DNA from 3 places in the Mesorhizobium sp. M0830 genome. Region 1 is predicted to be linked to each of the others. Evidence: predicted binding sites of a transcription regulator. Region 1 holds the regulator's gene; each other region holds the start of a gene.
What was found. Region 1 encodes PhoB, which activates phosphate uptake and scavenging genes when phosphate is short. Its sites were predicted from a motif close to TGTCATNNANCTGTCAT; they were not measured.
Positions count from the first base shown of each region.

Region 2: the regulator PhoB is predicted to act here: its motif matches at 3,175-3,191, upstream of ppk2 (polyphosphate kinase 2).
Region 3: the regulator PhoB is predicted to act here: its motif matches at 2,277-2,293, upstream of NKI20_RS07985 (BtaA family protein).

Region 1 covers NZ_JAMYOR010000003.1:176,083-181,489, forward strand. Annotated here, with positions in the region: gene pstC (phosphate ABC transporter permease subunit PstC) at 20-1,003, shown strand; gene pstA (phosphate ABC transporter permease PstA) at 1,007-1,858, shown strand; gene pstB (phosphate ABC transporter ATP-binding protein PstB) at 1,855-2,658, shown strand; gene phoU (phosphate signaling complex protein PhoU) at 2,684-3,391, shown strand; gene phoB (phosphate regulon transcriptional regulator PhoB) at 3,411-4,100, shown strand; gene eglC (endo-1,3-1,4-beta-glycanase EglC) at 4,632-5,407, shown strand, end outside.
Region 2 covers NZ_JAMYOR010000001.1:193,313-198,719, reverse strand. Annotated here, with positions in the region: gene NKI20_RS00860 (DUF982 domain-containing protein) at 98-358, shown strand; gene NKI20_RS00855 (hypothetical protein) at 444-596, opposite strand; gene NKI20_RS00850 (glycosyl transferase family 90) at 969-1,940, shown strand; gene NKI20_RS00845 (aldo/keto reductase) at 1,974-3,017, opposite strand; gene ppk2 (polyphosphate kinase 2) at 3,298-4,218, shown strand; gene NKI20_RS00835 (dihydrofolate reductase family protein) at 4,279-4,926, opposite strand.
Region 3 covers NZ_JAMYOR010000009.1:40,469-45,875, reverse strand. Annotated here, with positions in the region: gene NKI20_RS07995 (serine hydrolase domain-containing protein) at 1-299, shown strand, start outside; gene NKI20_RS07990 (class I SAM-dependent methyltransferase) at 296-982, opposite strand; gene NKI20_RS07985 (BtaA family protein) at 979-2,226, opposite strand; gene NKI20_RS07980 (hydantoinase B/oxoprolinase family protein) at 2,438-5,407, opposite strand, start outside.

The DNA.
Region 1 (5,407 bases):
TCAAAGAGCCGAGCTTCACATGAGCGCTGTCCAGGAAGCCTTGCCAGCCATTCGAGGTTCGCGCGACGCGATCGTCAGACGATTCGCGCTGACCGACGCAATCTTCCACGGGATGACCCGGGCCGCCGCCATATTGGTGCTGGTCCTGCTTGGCGGCGTCGCGATCTCGCTGTTTGCCGGATCCTGGCAAGCCCTGTCGACATTCGGCTTCTCTTTCCTGACCAGCGAAAGCTGGAATCCGGTGACGGAGAAATTCGGCGCGCTGGCACCGATCTACGGCACCATCATCACGTCGGCCATCGCCATCCTGATCGCCGTGCCGCTCGGCATCGGCATCGCCATCTTTCTCACCGAGCTTTGCCCGCGCCCGCTGCGGCGGCCGATCGGCATGGCGGTGGAACTGCTGGCCGGCATCCCCTCGATCATTTACGGCATCTGGGGCCTGTTCGTGCTGGCGCCGTTCCTGCAGACAACCGTGCAGCCGTTCATCATCGGCGTGTTCCACGGCATTCCCGGCCTCGGCAGCCTGTTTGCCGGTCCGCCCTACGGCATCGGCCTGCTGACCTCGTCGCTGATCCTCGCCATCATGGTGCTGCCCTTCATCACCTCGATCACCAAGGACGTCTTCGACACGGTACCGCCGGTACTGAAGGAATCGGCCTATGGCATCGGCTGCACGACCTGGGAAGTGACCCGCCGCGTCGTCATTCCCTACACGAGGATCGGTATCATGGGCGGCGTCATGCTCGGCCTTGGCCGCGCGCTGGGCGAAACCATGGCCGTCACCTTCGTCATCGGCAACGCCCACCGCATCTCAACCTCGCTGTTCGCGCCGGCAACGACGATCTCCGCGACCATTGCCAACGAGTTCACCGAAGCCGTCGGCGACCTCTACACCTCTTCGCTGGTGGCGCTCGGCCTGATCCTGTTCGTCATCACCTTCCTGATCCTTGCCATCGCCCGCTACATGCTGATGCGCATCGACGCCCGCACCGGAGCCTGACCGATGTCGACAGCCACATCGCTTCATCAGAGCCGCAAGAGGAAGAATGCCGTGATGATGACGCTGTGCGTCACCGCGGCGGGCATCGGACTTGCCTGGCTGGCGCTCATCCTCGGCGCGCTGGTCTACAAGGGCGCCGCTGGCCTGTCCCTTGACGTCTTCACGCAGATGACGCCGCCTCCCGGCGACGCCGGCGGCCTGCTCAACGCCATCTATGGCAGCGTGGTCATGACGATCATCGCCGTCATCGTCGGCACGCCGATCGGAGTGCTGGCCGGCACCTACATGGCCGAGTACGGTCGCTTTTCCAGGCTGACCACCGTGGTGCGCTTCATCAACGACATCCTGCTGTCGGCGCCGTCGATCATCATTGGCCTGTTCGTCTACGAACTTATGGTGCGGCCGATGGGGCATTTCTCGGCAATCGCCGGTGCTGTCGCGCTCGCCATCCTCGTCATTCCGGTGGTGGTACGCACCACCGAAGACATGCTCAATTTGGTGCCGAACGCCTTGCGCGAAGCCGGCACCGCGATCGGCGCGCCGCGCTGGGTGGTGATCAAGTCGGTGGCCTACCGCGCCGCGCTATCGGGCATTGTCACCGGCATATTGCTGTCGATCGCCCGTATCTCCGGCGAGACCGCACCACTGCTCTTCACGGCGCTCAACAACCAGTTCTGGTCGAGCAATCTCAACGCGCCGATGGCCAGCCTGCCTGTCACCATCTTCCAGTTCGCTCTCAGCCCTTACGAGGAATGGCAGCAACTGGCCTGGACCGGCGCACTCATCATCACATTGACGGTTCTCGCGCTCAGCATCGTTGCGCGCAGCCTGACCGGACGCAGAGAGGACAAATGAGCCAGATGTTGTCTCCAGACATGACGATCGCTGCCGAGGCCACCGCCAAGGCCAAGATCGAGGTCAAGAACCTCAACTTCTACTACGGCCAGTCGAAGGCGCTGAAGGACATCACTCTGTCCTTGCCGGAGCGCAGCGTCACCGCCTTCATCGGGCCTTCGGGCTGCGGGAAGTCGACGCTGCTGCGCGTCTTCAATCGCATCTACGAGCTCTATCCCAAGCAGACGGCCGAAGGTCAGGTGCTGCTCGACGGCCAGAACGTTCTCGACCGCTCGCAGGACCTCAACCTGCTGCGCACCAAGATCGGCATGGTGTTCCAGAAGCCGACGCCATTTCCGATGTCGATCTACGAAAACATCGCTTTCGGCATCAGGCTCTACGAGAAGCTGAGCAAGTCGGAGATGGACGGCCGCGTCGAGCAGGCGCTGAAGCGCGCGGCACTCTGGACCGAGGTCAAGGACAAGCTCGACGCCAGCGGCCTCAGCCTCTCCGGCGGCCAGCAGCAGCGGCTCTGCATCGCCCGCACCGTGGCGGTGAAGCCGGAAGTCATCCTGCTCGACGAGCCCGCCTCGGCGCTCGACCCGCTGTCGACCGCCAAGATCGAGGAACTGATCGACGAGTTGCAAGCCGACTACACGATCGTCATCGTCACCCACAACATGCAGCAGGCGGCGCGCGTATCGAAGCAGACGGCCTTCATGTATCTGGGCGAGCTGGTCGAGTTCGACCGCACGGAGAGGATCTTCACGTCGCCCCGCGAGAAGCGCACGCAGGACTACATCACCGGCCGCTTCGGCTGAGCTCAGGCATACGAGGAACAGGATAATGAGCGAACATACAGTCGCTTCTTTCGACGAGGATCTCGGTCAGATCAGCAGGCTCATCAGCGACATGGGCGATCTCGCTAGCTCGATGGTCGGCGGTGCGACCAAGGCGCTCTTGAATTCCGACAACGCCTTGGCACAGCGCGTCGTCTCCGACGACGCGATCATGGACGCGCGCCAGCGCGAGCTCGACGACCGTGCCATCACGCTGATCGCCAAGCGGCAGCCGATGGCCGATGATCTGCGCCATGTCGTCGGTTCTATCCGCATGGCCGGCGATCTCGAACGCATCGGCGACCTTGCCAAGAACATCGCCAAGCGTGTCGGCACTGTCGGCCTCAGCGTCACGCCGCGCGACCTTTCGCACTCGATCGATGGAATGGCACAACTGGTGCTGATCCAGGTGCAGGGCGTCATCGAGGAATATGCGGCGCGTGACGCCGCCGCGCTGGCGAAACTGCGTGCCGACGACGAACGCATCGACGTCAAATACACCTCCGTGTTCCGCGAGCTTCTCACCTATATGATGGAAGACCCGCGCAACATCACCGCGTGCACGCATCTTTTGTTCTGCGCCAAGAACCTCGAGCGCATCGGCGACCACGTCACCAACATCGCGGAAAATGCCTATTATGTTTTGACCGGCACCCAGCTGCCGGCCAATCGTCCGAAACAGGACGAGACGACAATGTCCGCGCCCGCGGCATGACGACAGGGGTAACCAGCCGATGATCGCGCCACGCATCATGGTGGTGGAGGACGAGGAGCCGCTAGGCGTGCTGCTCCGCTATAATCTGGAGTCCGAGGGCTATCAGGTCGAGGTCGTGACGCGTGGCGACGAGGCCGAGATCCGGCTGCAGGAGAACGTGCCTGACCTTCTGGTGCTCGACTGGATGGTGCCGGCGGTTTCCGGCATCGAACTCTGCCGGCGCCTGCGAATGCGTCCCGAGACCGAGCGGCTGCCGATCATCATGCTGACCGCGCGCGGCGAGGAGAGCGATCGCGTGCGGGGCCTCTCGACCGGCGCCGACGATTATCTGGTCAAGCCGTTTTCGACACCGGAGTTCATGGCCAGGGTCAAGGCGCTGTTGCGCCGTGCCAAGCCGGAACTGCTGTCCAGCGTGCTGAAGGTCGGCGACATCGTGCTCGATCGAGAATCGCACCGGGTCTATCGCAAGAAGAGCGAGATCCGGCTCGGGCCGACCGAATTCCGCCTGCTCGAATTCATGATGCGCCATCCCGGCCGCGTGTTCTCGCGTAGCCAACTGCTCGACAACGTCTGGGGCGAAACGATCTACATCGACGAACGCACGGTGGACGTGCATGTCGGCCGGCTGCGCAAAGCCGTCAACAACGGCCGCATGCCCGACGTCATCCGCACCATTCGGGGCGCAGGCTACGCGATCAGGGAAGACTAGCCGATAGATCGGAACCAAGGTTCAAATTCGATCAGCAGGTCGTCGCCAATGGCCACGCGATGGCAGACATTCAAGCAGGCGGGATCGAAGTCTAAACTGCCCTTCGCGGGGCTCGGCGCGTAGCTTGACTGGCTGGCGATTGCCCTCCGATCTCCCAATTCGCTTTTCTGCCAGGCTGGCCGCAGGAAGCACGGCCCGTGACACTTTAGTTGGTCACATTGCTATCTTGCCCGCAGACCTCCGATCAAAGTTGCGCGCCTCAAGAAACAATTTGAACTAATATGGCTATGTGCCCGCCAGAGGATGTGGTTTCGCATAAATGCGCAATTTTATTAAAAAAGTTCCTCAGACTAAGAATGAGTTTCTCTCCTCTTTATCGATTGTATGTGCTCCGAATAGTCAATACGATCTTGCATTGGATGACGATTCCGCGGGAACGATCTCGTTCGTTGCAACGTTGCTTTGAAAGCGGTCGCCGGACCTTGCGCCGAACGACTTGATCAGGTCGGGCACTAAGAGGAAGGATTTCTGATGAGCACGGTCTTAAACGCCAAAGGTATTCCTCTTCCCTACACCGGCGCGTCCAGTCATTGGTTCTCGGCAACCGGAGCCGGGGCCGAACTGCATGGCACCTCAGGCAACGACTCGTTCTGGGGAGACACCGGCGTCAATGTCACGATGTATGGTGGCGCCGGCGACGACTACTATCACCTCTATTCCACCAACAATAAGGTGGTCGAAGATCCCGGGGCCGGGATCGACACGATCGACACCTGGATGAGCTACAAGCTCCCCGACAATTTCGAGAACCTGGTCGTTACCGGCGCCAATCGATATGCGTTCGGAAATGCGTTGGACAACATCATCAAGGGCGGGTCGGGTCATCAGACGCTGGATGGCGGCAAGGGAAATGATGTCCTGATCGGCGGTGACGGCGCCGACACTTTCGCCATCTCCAAAGGAAATGGAAGCGATCTTATCTTCGATTTCGGTGCGACCGATGTGGTGCGCCTTAACGGCTATGACTTCACTTCGTTCGATGCCGTCCGTTCGCAGATGGTTCAGGTGGAATCGAACGTGATGCTGAACCTCGGATCTGACGAGATCCTGGTGTTCAAGAATACGACCATCGACAAGTTGCAGCCCACCCAGTTCGAACTGCCGATAGACAAGTCCGGAATGACGCTGTCCTTCGCCGACGAATTCAACACGCTGAGCCTTCGGGACGGGCAGGACGGCACCTGGAATTCCAATTTCTCGTGGGGCGCGCCGAACGGCAGCACATTGAGCAGCAATGGCGAGTTGCA
Region 2 (5,407 bases), on a different contig from region 1:
GGTTTTCCGTCCGGAATTGCCGCGCAAAAAGGCGGCGGCTGGATGTGTGCGCACTTTCGGCCTCGCTTCACAGACGCCGATGGCGTAAGGAGCGGCGATGGAAAACAATCGATTTGAAACACCTGTGACTGTGAAGTCAGCCGCAGCGGGAAGCACTCAGCTCTTGCGCACGGTGCGTGAGGCTTCCGACTACCTCCTCAACAGCTGGCCCGGCAAGCGCAGCCCCAAGCATCGCGCGGCGCTGCAGGCGTGCCACGATGCGCTGGCCGGCGACAAGCCGGCCATGAACGCCAGGCGCGCCTTCATTGCGGCAGCGCGCGAAGTGGATGTCTTTGTCAGCGACAAGGCGCCAGCCTGATATGCAAGCGCCCCTGATACGAGCGCGATAATCTAGGCAGACAATCTGGACTGTGGCGGGGCCCGCTTTCGCGGGCCGCTTGCCGTCACTTTTCGGTGTCGGTCTCGGTTTCGGTCTCGTCCTCGGGCTTCGAACGTTCTCTCGCCGCAACCTTGGCCGCCAGCTTCTCGGCCTTCTTGGCCGCCTTCTGGCGGTCGCGTTCCTTGCGTTCCTGATCGTAATTTGGTGGTCGCGCCATATCGGCTCCTTTCACTGCTGGACCGGTTCGTCGTTTCACGGAAACGCAGAATCGCTCCAGCTCTTTGTTTGGCGCAATCCCCCTGAGGGAAAGCGCTATACGCTTTTTCCGGGAAAACCGTTTCACACTTTTCCTGGAATTGCTTTTAGCGGCTCTGGTCCTGCCTAGGAGCATTAGCCGTCAAACACAACAGCTTAAGCGATAGTCCCCGCGCCGTTCGCGTCGATGATAGCCGGGGGGCTTGCAAGATGCGGGACTTGCAAGATGCGCGGCACAATGATGTAGGGTGAGCCTGGGTGCCAGGATATCCAACATTTTGAGCGCTGCCCCGTTTGTTTTGATGCTGCCCCGTTTGTTTTGATCAAGTGAACTATGGCTACGATTCCCCGAACGACGGCGAAAGTTTTCTACTACGCGCGAAACGTCTTGCGCGACATCGCTCCACAGGCACTCTTTCGCCGACGGTTGGCGGGCCGTCTCGAACAGGCCAGGCTCTCGAATGAGGCGGTGCAGCGGCGGCTGAACTATTACAACAAGCTGTACGACACGTTTGCGCCCAGCCCGGCCGCGGTGCGGATCGACAAGCTGCCTTCGACGCCGACCATGTACTATTACGACCTCAAGGAGTTTGCCCGCTATTTCGATCCGGCATTGCTCGTCGACGTCGAATTCGGCGACGTCATCGAGGTGCCGAAGGTGCCGACGCTCGTCAAGGATCGGCCGATCCGCGCTGACGACAAAAATGCTGTGATCATGAAATTCAACAAGTTCCGGCATTTCCACATGCCGGCCGATACAACAGCATTCGCCGACAAGCGCCCGACCGTCGTCTGGCGCGGCGATCTCAACAATCCCAAACGGACAAGGTTTATCGACGCCGTGCGAGACTTGCCTTTCTGCGACGCCGGTTCGCACAAGCCGAACGCGCCGGCCGAATACAGCAAGCCTTTTCTCAGCGTCAGCCAGCAGCTGCTTTACCGCTACATTGTCTCGATCGAAGGCAACGACGTGGCGACCAACCTCAAATGGATCCTGAATTCGAATTCGCTCTGCCTGATGCCGCCGCCGACATACGAGACATGGTTTGCGGAAAGGCAACTCGAGGCTGGTGTCCACTATGTGCCGCTCGACCCGGATTTCGCCGATGTCGCCGATAAGGTGCGTTATTTCGAACGACACCCGGCCGAGGCGCAACGCATTATCGCAGCGGCAAATGCCTATTGCCGCCAATTCTCCAACCAGCAGCACGAGCAGGCGATCTCGCTGCTCGTGCTCTACAAATATTTTGTCCTCAGCGGCCAGATCGAGCCTGATCCCGAGGTCTGGCGCTTTATCCAGAGTTAGAGCGTCGCGGGCTTTGGCGCCGAATTTCGCTCGTCAGATGCCGCTTCGGTCAATCACCAGATCGGCGGGGCCGAAGCGGTCCTTTGCCGTCAGCTGCTGGTGCCAGTAGGGATAGAGCAAGGGCGGCCGGCTGACCGCGTCGAGGCGACCGCGTTCGTCGCCGGTGAGCACCAGGCTCGCCGCCGCGATGTTGTCCTGGAACTGCGCTTCGGTTCTACCGCCGATCACCAGCGAACTGACCGCCGGCCGGCCGAGCAGCCAGGCCAGTGCCACCTGCGCCGCCGACACACCGCGCTGCGTGCCGATCTCGACAAGCACGTCGACGATGCGCCACAGCCGGTCCTCGTCGCGGATCGGCGGTTCGGACCAGCCGGCGAGCTGGCGGGCGGTGGGGCTGTCGCGGCGGTATTTGCCCGACAGCAATCCGCCGGCAAGCGGGCTCCAGACCAGAACGCCCAGCCCCTGGTCGACGGAAATCGGCAGCAATTCATACTCCGCCTCGCGCGCTTCCAGCGTGTAGTGGATCTGCTGTGTGACGAAGCGCGGCTGGTGATGGCTGTCGCTGATGCCGAGCGCCTTCATCACCTGCCAGCCGGAATAGTTGGAACAGCCGACGTAACGGATCTTGCCCTGGGCAACCAGCGTGTCGAGCGCGGCGATGGTTTCTTCCAATGGCGTTACGCCATCCCATTCATGCAGGAAGTAGATGTCGATGACGTCGGTCTTGAGCCGCTTCAGGCTCTTTTCGCATTCGCGGATCAGGTGATGGCGCGACAGGCCCTCATCGTTGGGACCTTTGCCGATCCGCATCCGTGCCTTCGATGCGATCAACACGTCGCCCTTGCGCTTGCCGCCGAGGGCTTCGCCGATGATCTCTTCCGAAATGCCGTTCGAATAGACATTGGCGGTGTCGATGACGTTGATGCCGGCATCGATGCAGAGGTCGATCATCCGGCGCGCCTCGTCGAGGTCGGTTTTGCCGACAGCCGAAAACGCGCCGGCGCCGCCGAAAGTCATGGTGCCCATTGTCAGCGTCGAAACCTTCAGGCCGGAACGGCCGAGAGTGCGGTATTCCATGTCAGTCCTCGCGATTGCATTAGGGAAGGGGCGTTGGGGAAGGCCACCCCGAATGTGGCCGCTATTTGTAGGACAATTTGAGCAGCTTGTCGCCATGCCACGACAACGGATCGATCGTGCCTCACGGGGTTTGCAGCGGCGACGTCATGTTCCAGGCTGCAATAAAACCGTCATTACCGGCCTATATTGAAGTCGGCTCAGGTGTTGCCGCTCCGAGACGCAAGCCAGCAACTAGGGGCGCCGACGTGGACCGACAGCGCTTGCAAGCGGAGCAACTGATATGACCGAGCTAAAGCAGAATTCTCCAGCCAGGGACTGGCTTGAAGCCGAGCTCGCCGACACGCTAGACGAGGACTATGAGCTCGAAATATCGGAGCCGGCGCTGTCGATGGAGATCGCCAAGATCTACAAGAACGCGCATCCGCCTTCGATCGAACGCATGCAGTATTTTCGCGACTTGATCACCTTGCAGTCCGAACTGATCAAGCTGCAGTCCTGGGTCGCATACCACAAGAAAAAGCTGGTGGTGATTTTCGAGGGCCGCGATTCGGCCGGCAAGGGCGGCGTCATCAAGCGCATCACCCAGCGGCTCAACCCGCGCATCTGCCGTGTCGTCGCACTGCCGGCGCCGACCGAGCGCGAGAAGTCGCAATGGTATTTCCAGCGCTATGTCCCGCATCTGCCGGCCGGCGGCGAAATCGTGCTGTTCGACCGCTCCTGGTACAACCGCTCGGGCGTCGAACGGGTGATGGGCTTTGCTCAGCCCGATCAGGTCGAAGAATTCTTCCGCGACGTACCGGAGTTCGAGCGCATGCTTGTCCGCTCGGGTATCACCGTCGTCAAATACTGGTTCTCGATCACCGACGAGGAACAGCAGATGCGCTTTCTGATGCGCATCCACGATCCCATGAAGCAGTGGAAACTGTCGCCGATGGACCTGCAGTCGCGTGTGCGCTGGGAACAGTACACCAAGGCCAAGGAAGAAACTTTCATCCGCACCAACATCCCGGAGGCCCCTTGGTTCATCGTCGAGGGCAACGACAAGAAGCGGGCGCGGCTGAACTGCATCGACCACCTGCTCAAGCAGGTGCCATATGAGGAGGTGCCGCACGAGGAGATCACACTGCCCGAGCGCGTCTTCAACCCCGAATACGAGCGCCAGACGCTACCGCGCGAGCTTTATGTGCCGGAGAAGTATTGAGATAGACGAAGCTGCGATCTCCCCCTCGCGGACCCACAAGGGGGGAGATTGGCTCTCCACCTAAGCCCGCTTGATGGTGACGTGCGTGGCGAGCGGCGTCGCAACCTGCTCGCTGCAGACATAGCCGAGCTTGACCATGTCCAGGCCGCCAAAAAGGTTCTCGCCCGTACCGAGCAGCACCGGCGCGATCGCCAGATGCATCTCATCGATCAGCTTCTCCTGGAGATATTGCTGGATGGTGGCGACGCCGCCGCCCACCCGCACGTCCTTGCCATTAGCCGCTGCTTTTGCCTGTTCAAGTGCCGAATGGATGCCGTCGGTGATGAAATAGAAGGTCGTGCCGCCCTCCATGACGATCGGTTCGCGCTTGTGATGGGTCAACACGAAAACCGGCACATGGTAGGGCGGGTTATCGCCCCACCAGCCCTTCCAGCTGTCATCGGGCCATTCGCCGCGGATCGGTCCGAACATGTTGCGGCCGAGGATCCATGCGCCGACATTCTCGAAACTGCGCGCCGCGAACGCCTCGTTTATATCGGTGGTGCCGCCATCTTGTCCGAGCACCATCTCACGGAAGGTGCGAGTGTCGACAAACCACTTGTGCAAGGATTCCCCACCGACGCCGAGCGGATCTTGCAGATCCTGATCGGGACCGGCGCCATAACCGTCGAGCGATAGGGTGAAAGCGTTGACACGAAGTTTGGGCATGCGAACCTCCTCTCAATAACCAGTTGCACTTCACAATCAGTTTCTTATAGCAAACTGATTGTGAAGTGCAAGTGGTATTCTAGGGCGACGATCGGACTGTCGGCTCTGAAGACAAGCCAGCGGCCTCGCTGGCGAGAACCGGTCGTTGCTGCCGCGCTAGTTACACGCGGTAGTTACATGTGCAGACAAGAAAGATCCGGCGGTCACGTTGCGCAAAAATGCTCCTTCTGGATGCGATAGCGTATGACGAGATAAATCTCACACTTCCCCGACTCGAAACAGGATGCCCCCGCAGCCTGGCTGCTGGCCACAATTATTGGCGCCGCGATGCTTCGAGCATGCGTTCGACAGCAAGACGTAGTGGCGGCAGGCTGTCGGTCACTACAGCCCATACTATCGTTCCGGAGGGCTTGTGATATTCGTGACGCAAAATGTTGCCTGCGGTGGCAGCTGCGATGCCGTACAAGGCTATGATTTCGGC
Region 3 (5,407 bases), on a different contig from region 1:
ACGGCAGCCAAATCCTGCCGGCCGGCTTCGTCGACTGGATGCGGGAGCCGGCAGCCGCATCGAAAGTCTACGGCAAGGGCCAGCTGTGGATAGAGGCTCCGGGCGATGAGGAAAACCCGGGCGCGGGCGTCGCCGCAGGCCTGCCAAAGGACACGTACTGGATGGAAGGCCATGACGGGCAGACGGTCGCCGTCATCCCATCCGAGCTGTTGGTGGTGGTGCGGCTAGGCCTGACCCCGGCCAAACTCGGCTACCGGCCGCAGACGATGGTGGGCGCGCTGGTGAAGGCGTTGCATTAGCCCTTTGGCTGCCCGATCACGGCCAGCCAGGCATAGCCGCGATAAAGCGTGCGGAAACGGAAGCTTGCGCCGGTTCGCCGAGATTCCGATTCCAGAACCTCGCGCAGCGATTCACGCGGCGCGACATGGAACTTTCTGAGCCAGCCGCGCAGCAGCGCGCGAAACCAGCGCGGCAGGCCTTCCTGCTGGCCGAAATCGACGACGTGCAGCGAACTGTTCGGTGACAGCGCGGCAAGCGCTGCCGATACCGTTTTTTCCCAGCCGGGGATCATCGACAGTGAGTAGGACACGAAGATACGATCGAAGCGTTCGACACCGAAGAGTGCATCGGCATCGAAATCTGTGGCGTCGCCCCTTGCCAGCATGACCCGGCCGGACAGGCCTTCGCGCGTCATCGCGGCGCCGGCCGTCTCCAGCATTTCGGCCGAGATGTCGAGGCCGAAGAAGCGCGCTTCCGGGTATCTGCGAGCGGCGAGGATGATGTTGCGGCCGGTGCCGCAGCCGAGCTCAAGCACGTTGCCGCCGGCGGGCACATCAAGCTCCGCTATCAGCCGGTCGCGGCCGAGCAGGTAGTATTTGCGGGTCAGGTCGTAGACGTGGCGCTGCCAGCGGTAGACGCCGTCCATCAATTCGGCATGGTTTGCCTTGAATTCCGGGCTGGCCGGCAGTTCGGTCATGCTCACGCTGCACTCTTCACATAGAGGTGGAAGCCGCCATAGATAGCCGAGCGGTCGCGAGTCGAGAATTCGCGCGATGCTTCATCCTGATAGACCCACTGGTCGAGCAGCGAGCTGGAGACGCGGCCCGGCAACAGGCTGGGCTCGGCGGCGGTACGGAAGATGACGCGGGCGCCGGCCGATGCGGTGCGGGTGATTTCCGCCCACAGCGCGTTGAGCTGTTCATCGGTCATCCAGTCCTGTGCATCGAGCAGGACAAAGCGGTCGACCGCGCCGGCATCCTTGCCGGCGAGGAATTCGATCAGATTGGCATGGTGAATGGCGACGCGGTCGACATTGCTGCGGATGGTCTCGTAGTTCTGCCTTTCCAAATAGGCGGGCAGGGCGGCCTCGCCGGGGTTCGGATAGCGCCGCGCGAAGGCCTGCCAGGCGAAGTAGTTGTTCTCCAGCGGAAAATCGCAAGCGAGCTTTTCCAGCCGGGCCTTCAGCACGCTGGCCATGGTGCCGTCGCCCGAGGTGATCAGCGAATCGTACTGCGCCGGCGGAATGCCGAGGCCGAACAGCGAGGCCTTGCGAGATGTCGCCCATTTCAAAAGCTTCTTGTCGAAGACCGGCGCCAACTCCTCTTGGAAGAAACGACGCTGCTCGCCTGGGTTGCGAGCCTGCATGATGCCGGCTGGGTCGACGCCGAAGAACTTTGCCGTGCGATGGCCCATGGCGATGAACAGGCCAAGCAGGCCGGTCTGGTAAAAATTGCGATCGAAGACGGCGATGCGCCTGATGCCGCGCCAGTTGCGGCGCTCCCAATAGTGACGGCTGACCGGGTCGAGATACGGCGCGATGAAGCGGTCGTAGGCTTCCGAATTGTGGCTGGTGTCGGCGGCGCCGAAGAAGCGGAACAGGTCGCCTTGCGAAGGCAGCTGGCGCACCGCCTCCAGCTTCATGCGATTCAACGCGACATGGGCGGCATTGAGATCTACGGCATCGATCCGTGCCGGCGAACGGGTGAGGTAGGCCAGGATATTGCAACCGCCCGAGGCGATGGTGACGACGCGGTGACCCCGGCCAAGCTGCATCGCCTCCATGTCGACGTCGGGGTCTTCCCAGATCTGCGGATAGACGAGGCCGGAAAACAGGAAGGCGAACAGCCGCTCCGAAATGCCTGCCTTCGACAGTGGGCGGTTCTGGTAGACGGCCTTTCCCACTTCCTTGCCGCGGCGAAAGACCAGATCTGCGGAGACGTCCGTCATGGCAAAGATGATTCCCCATTTGCTTTGCCGCAAGCGGGTAGCGCAGGGTCATGACAGGCCGGTGACAGTCGGAAGCATCGATAATTCTACTGCGGCGGTCATCTGGCGCGGCTTTCTCCGCTTCCGGTGCTCACGGACTCAAATGTCCGCTCCGCTCCGGTTCTCGAAAGCCACGTCACCTGACTCGCCGCAGCGAATTCTCGATGCTTCCTTACGGCTTGCCGAATCCGCCCGGCGTCGGCGTCGCCAGAATGACGGCCTCGCCCGGCTGAAGCACCGTCTGGTCGCAGGCCTTGAGGACTTCAATGGTTCCGTCCTTGCGGCGGATCTTGGTCGAGCCGACCTCGCCATCGCCGCCGCCGTCCAGGCCTTGCGGCGGGCGGTTGCGGTGCGAGGACAGGATCGCGCATTCCATCTTTTCGAGGAAGCGGATGGTGCGTTTGGTGCCGTCGCCGGCGCTCCATTTACCCTTGCCGCCGGAACCTTCCCGAATGTGAAAATCCTCGAGCAGCACGGGAAAGCGCAGCTCCAGCACTTCCGGATCGGTGAGGCGCGAATTGGTCATGTGGGTGTGGACGCCTGAGGTGCCGGCAAAGCCGCGGCCGGAGTTCATCTGGCCGGCCGGCGAGCCGGAACAGATCGTCTCGTAATATTGGTACGTCTTGTTGCCGAAGGTCAGGTTGTTCATCGTGCCTTGCGCGTTGGCCATGGCGCCCATGGCGCCGAACAGCGCGTTGGTGACGTGCTGCGAGGTCTCGACATTGCCGGCGACGACAGCGGCGGGGTAGGCGGGTTTGAGCATGCAGCCGTCGGGAATGACGATGTTGATTGGCCGCAGGCATCCGGCATTCATCGGGATCATGTCCTCGACCATGACCCGGAACGCGTAGAGCACGGCAGCGCGGGCGACCGGCTCGGGTGCATTGAAATTGTTCTTCATGACCGGCGATGTGCCGGTGAAGTCGACCGTCGCCTCGCGCTTTTGCCGGTCGACCGTGATCTTGACCTTGATGATCTGGCCGGTGTCGGTCGGGTATTCGTACTGCGAACTGTCGGGCAGCCGCTCCAGCACGCGGCGCACGCTTTCGGCGGCATTGTCCTGGACATGGCCCATATAGGCCTCGACGACATCAAGGCCGAAATGCGTGACCATCTTGCGCAGTTCGGCGACGCCCTTCTCGTTGGCGGCGATCTGTGCCTTGAGGTCGGCGATGTTCTGGTGCGGGTTGCGGGCCGGGTATCGGTGGTCGGTGAGCAGCGTTTCCAGCTCCTTCTCGCGGAAGTGGCCGCGATCGACGATGCGGAAATTGTCGAACAGCACGCCTTCCTCGTCGACGGTGGTTGCAAGCGGCGTCATCGAACCGGGTGCCGTGCCGCCAATATCCGCGTGGTGGCCGCGCGAGGCGACCCAGAAGAGGATTTCCTCCCCCCTTGTGGGGGAGGTGGCGGCGAAGCCGCCGGCGGGGGTCGTTGCGGCAGTGCTCGACTCTCTTGCGGTCCCTTCTGAGAGGACCCCGCCCGGCCGCTGCGCGGCCACCCGCCCCTCAAGGGGGAGGGAAAACACCGGCGTCACAACAGTGATGTCGGGCAGGTGCGTGCCGCCATTGTAGGGGGCGTTGAGCGCAAAGACGTCGCCGGGGTGGATATCGCCGGAATTCAGCCGGATGATGGTTTCGACCGAACGGTCCATCGAGCCTAGATGCACCGGCATATGTGGCGCGTTGGCAACCAGCGCGCCGGTGCGGTCGAAGACGGCGCAGGAGAAGTCCAGCCTTTCCTTGATGTTGACCGAATAGGCGGTGTTCTGCAGCGTCACGCCCATCTGTTCGGCAATCGACATGAACAGATTGTTGAAGACCTCCAGCATGACCGGGTCGGCCTCGGTGCCGAGTGCGGCCTGCCGGCGCTTTTTCTCGACGCGGCGCAGGAGCACATGGTTCCTGGCGGTGATTTCGGCCTGCCAGCCCGGCTCGATCACGATCGTCTGGTTCGGCTCGATGATCAAGGCAGGACCCGCAACCGTGTTTCCCGGCCTCAGCGCCTCGCGGCGGAAGATGCCTGAAGCACGCCACTCTCCCTCGGTGAAGATTTCGCGGGTTTGCGAAGGGCTTACGGCAAGGTCTTCGGTTTGCGATTCAGTTTCGTCGCGGCCATTGCCGCCGGTGTCGACGCCTTCGACGCCGACGGTCTCGACGATCATCGGCTTGTCATCATAGACGAAACCGAACTGCGCCTTGTGGGCGATTTCGAAATCGCGCTTGGCCTGGAAAATCGAGTCTGCCTCGAAATTCACCGGCAGTGTCGTGTCGGTGCCGTCATAACGAATGTGCAGCACGGGCTTCGCGGCAACCGCATCCTCGGCGATGCCTTGCGCTGCGAGTTCGGCGATGACGGCTTTTTTCAAGGTGGTAATAAGGTTGCCGATCTCCGTTCTGGACTCTTCGGCAAGCGGCTTCAGCAGCGCCTGCTGGCGCGAGGCAAAAACCGAAGACAGGCCAATGCCGTAAGCCGACAGCAGGCCGGAGAAGGGATGGATCAATACCGCCTCCATGCCGAGCGCGTCAGCGACCAGGCAAGCGTGCTGGCCGCCGGCGCCACCGAAGCAGTTCAAGAGATATTCGGTGACGTCGTAGCCGCGCTGGACGGAGATCTTCTTGATGGCGTTCGCCATGTTCTCAACGGCGATGGTGACGAACCCTTCGGCGACAGCCTCGGGCGTGCGGCCGTCGCCAATTTCGGCTGCCAGCATTGCGAATTTTGCCCGTACGGTCTCGACATCGAGCGGCTGGTCCTGGCCGGGCCCGAAAATAGCGGGGAAGAAATCGGGCTGCAGCTTGCCCAGCATGACATTGGCGTCGGTGACGGCGAGCGGCCCGCCGCGCCGGTAGGCGGCCGGGCCGGGATTGGCGCCGGCCGAGTCCGGTCCGGCACGGAAGCGGCCGGCCTCGTAGTGCAGGATCGAGCCGCCACCGGCGGCGACGGTGTGGATGCGCATCATCGGCGCGCGGATGCGCACGCCAGCGACCTCGGTGTCGAAGGCACGCTCATATTCGCCGTCATAATGGGCGACATCGGTGGAGGTGCCGCCCATGTCGAAGCCGATGACTTTGCCGAAACCGGCGAGCCTGGCCGTCACGACCATGCCGACGACGCCGCCGGCTGGGCCCGACAGCAGCGCGTC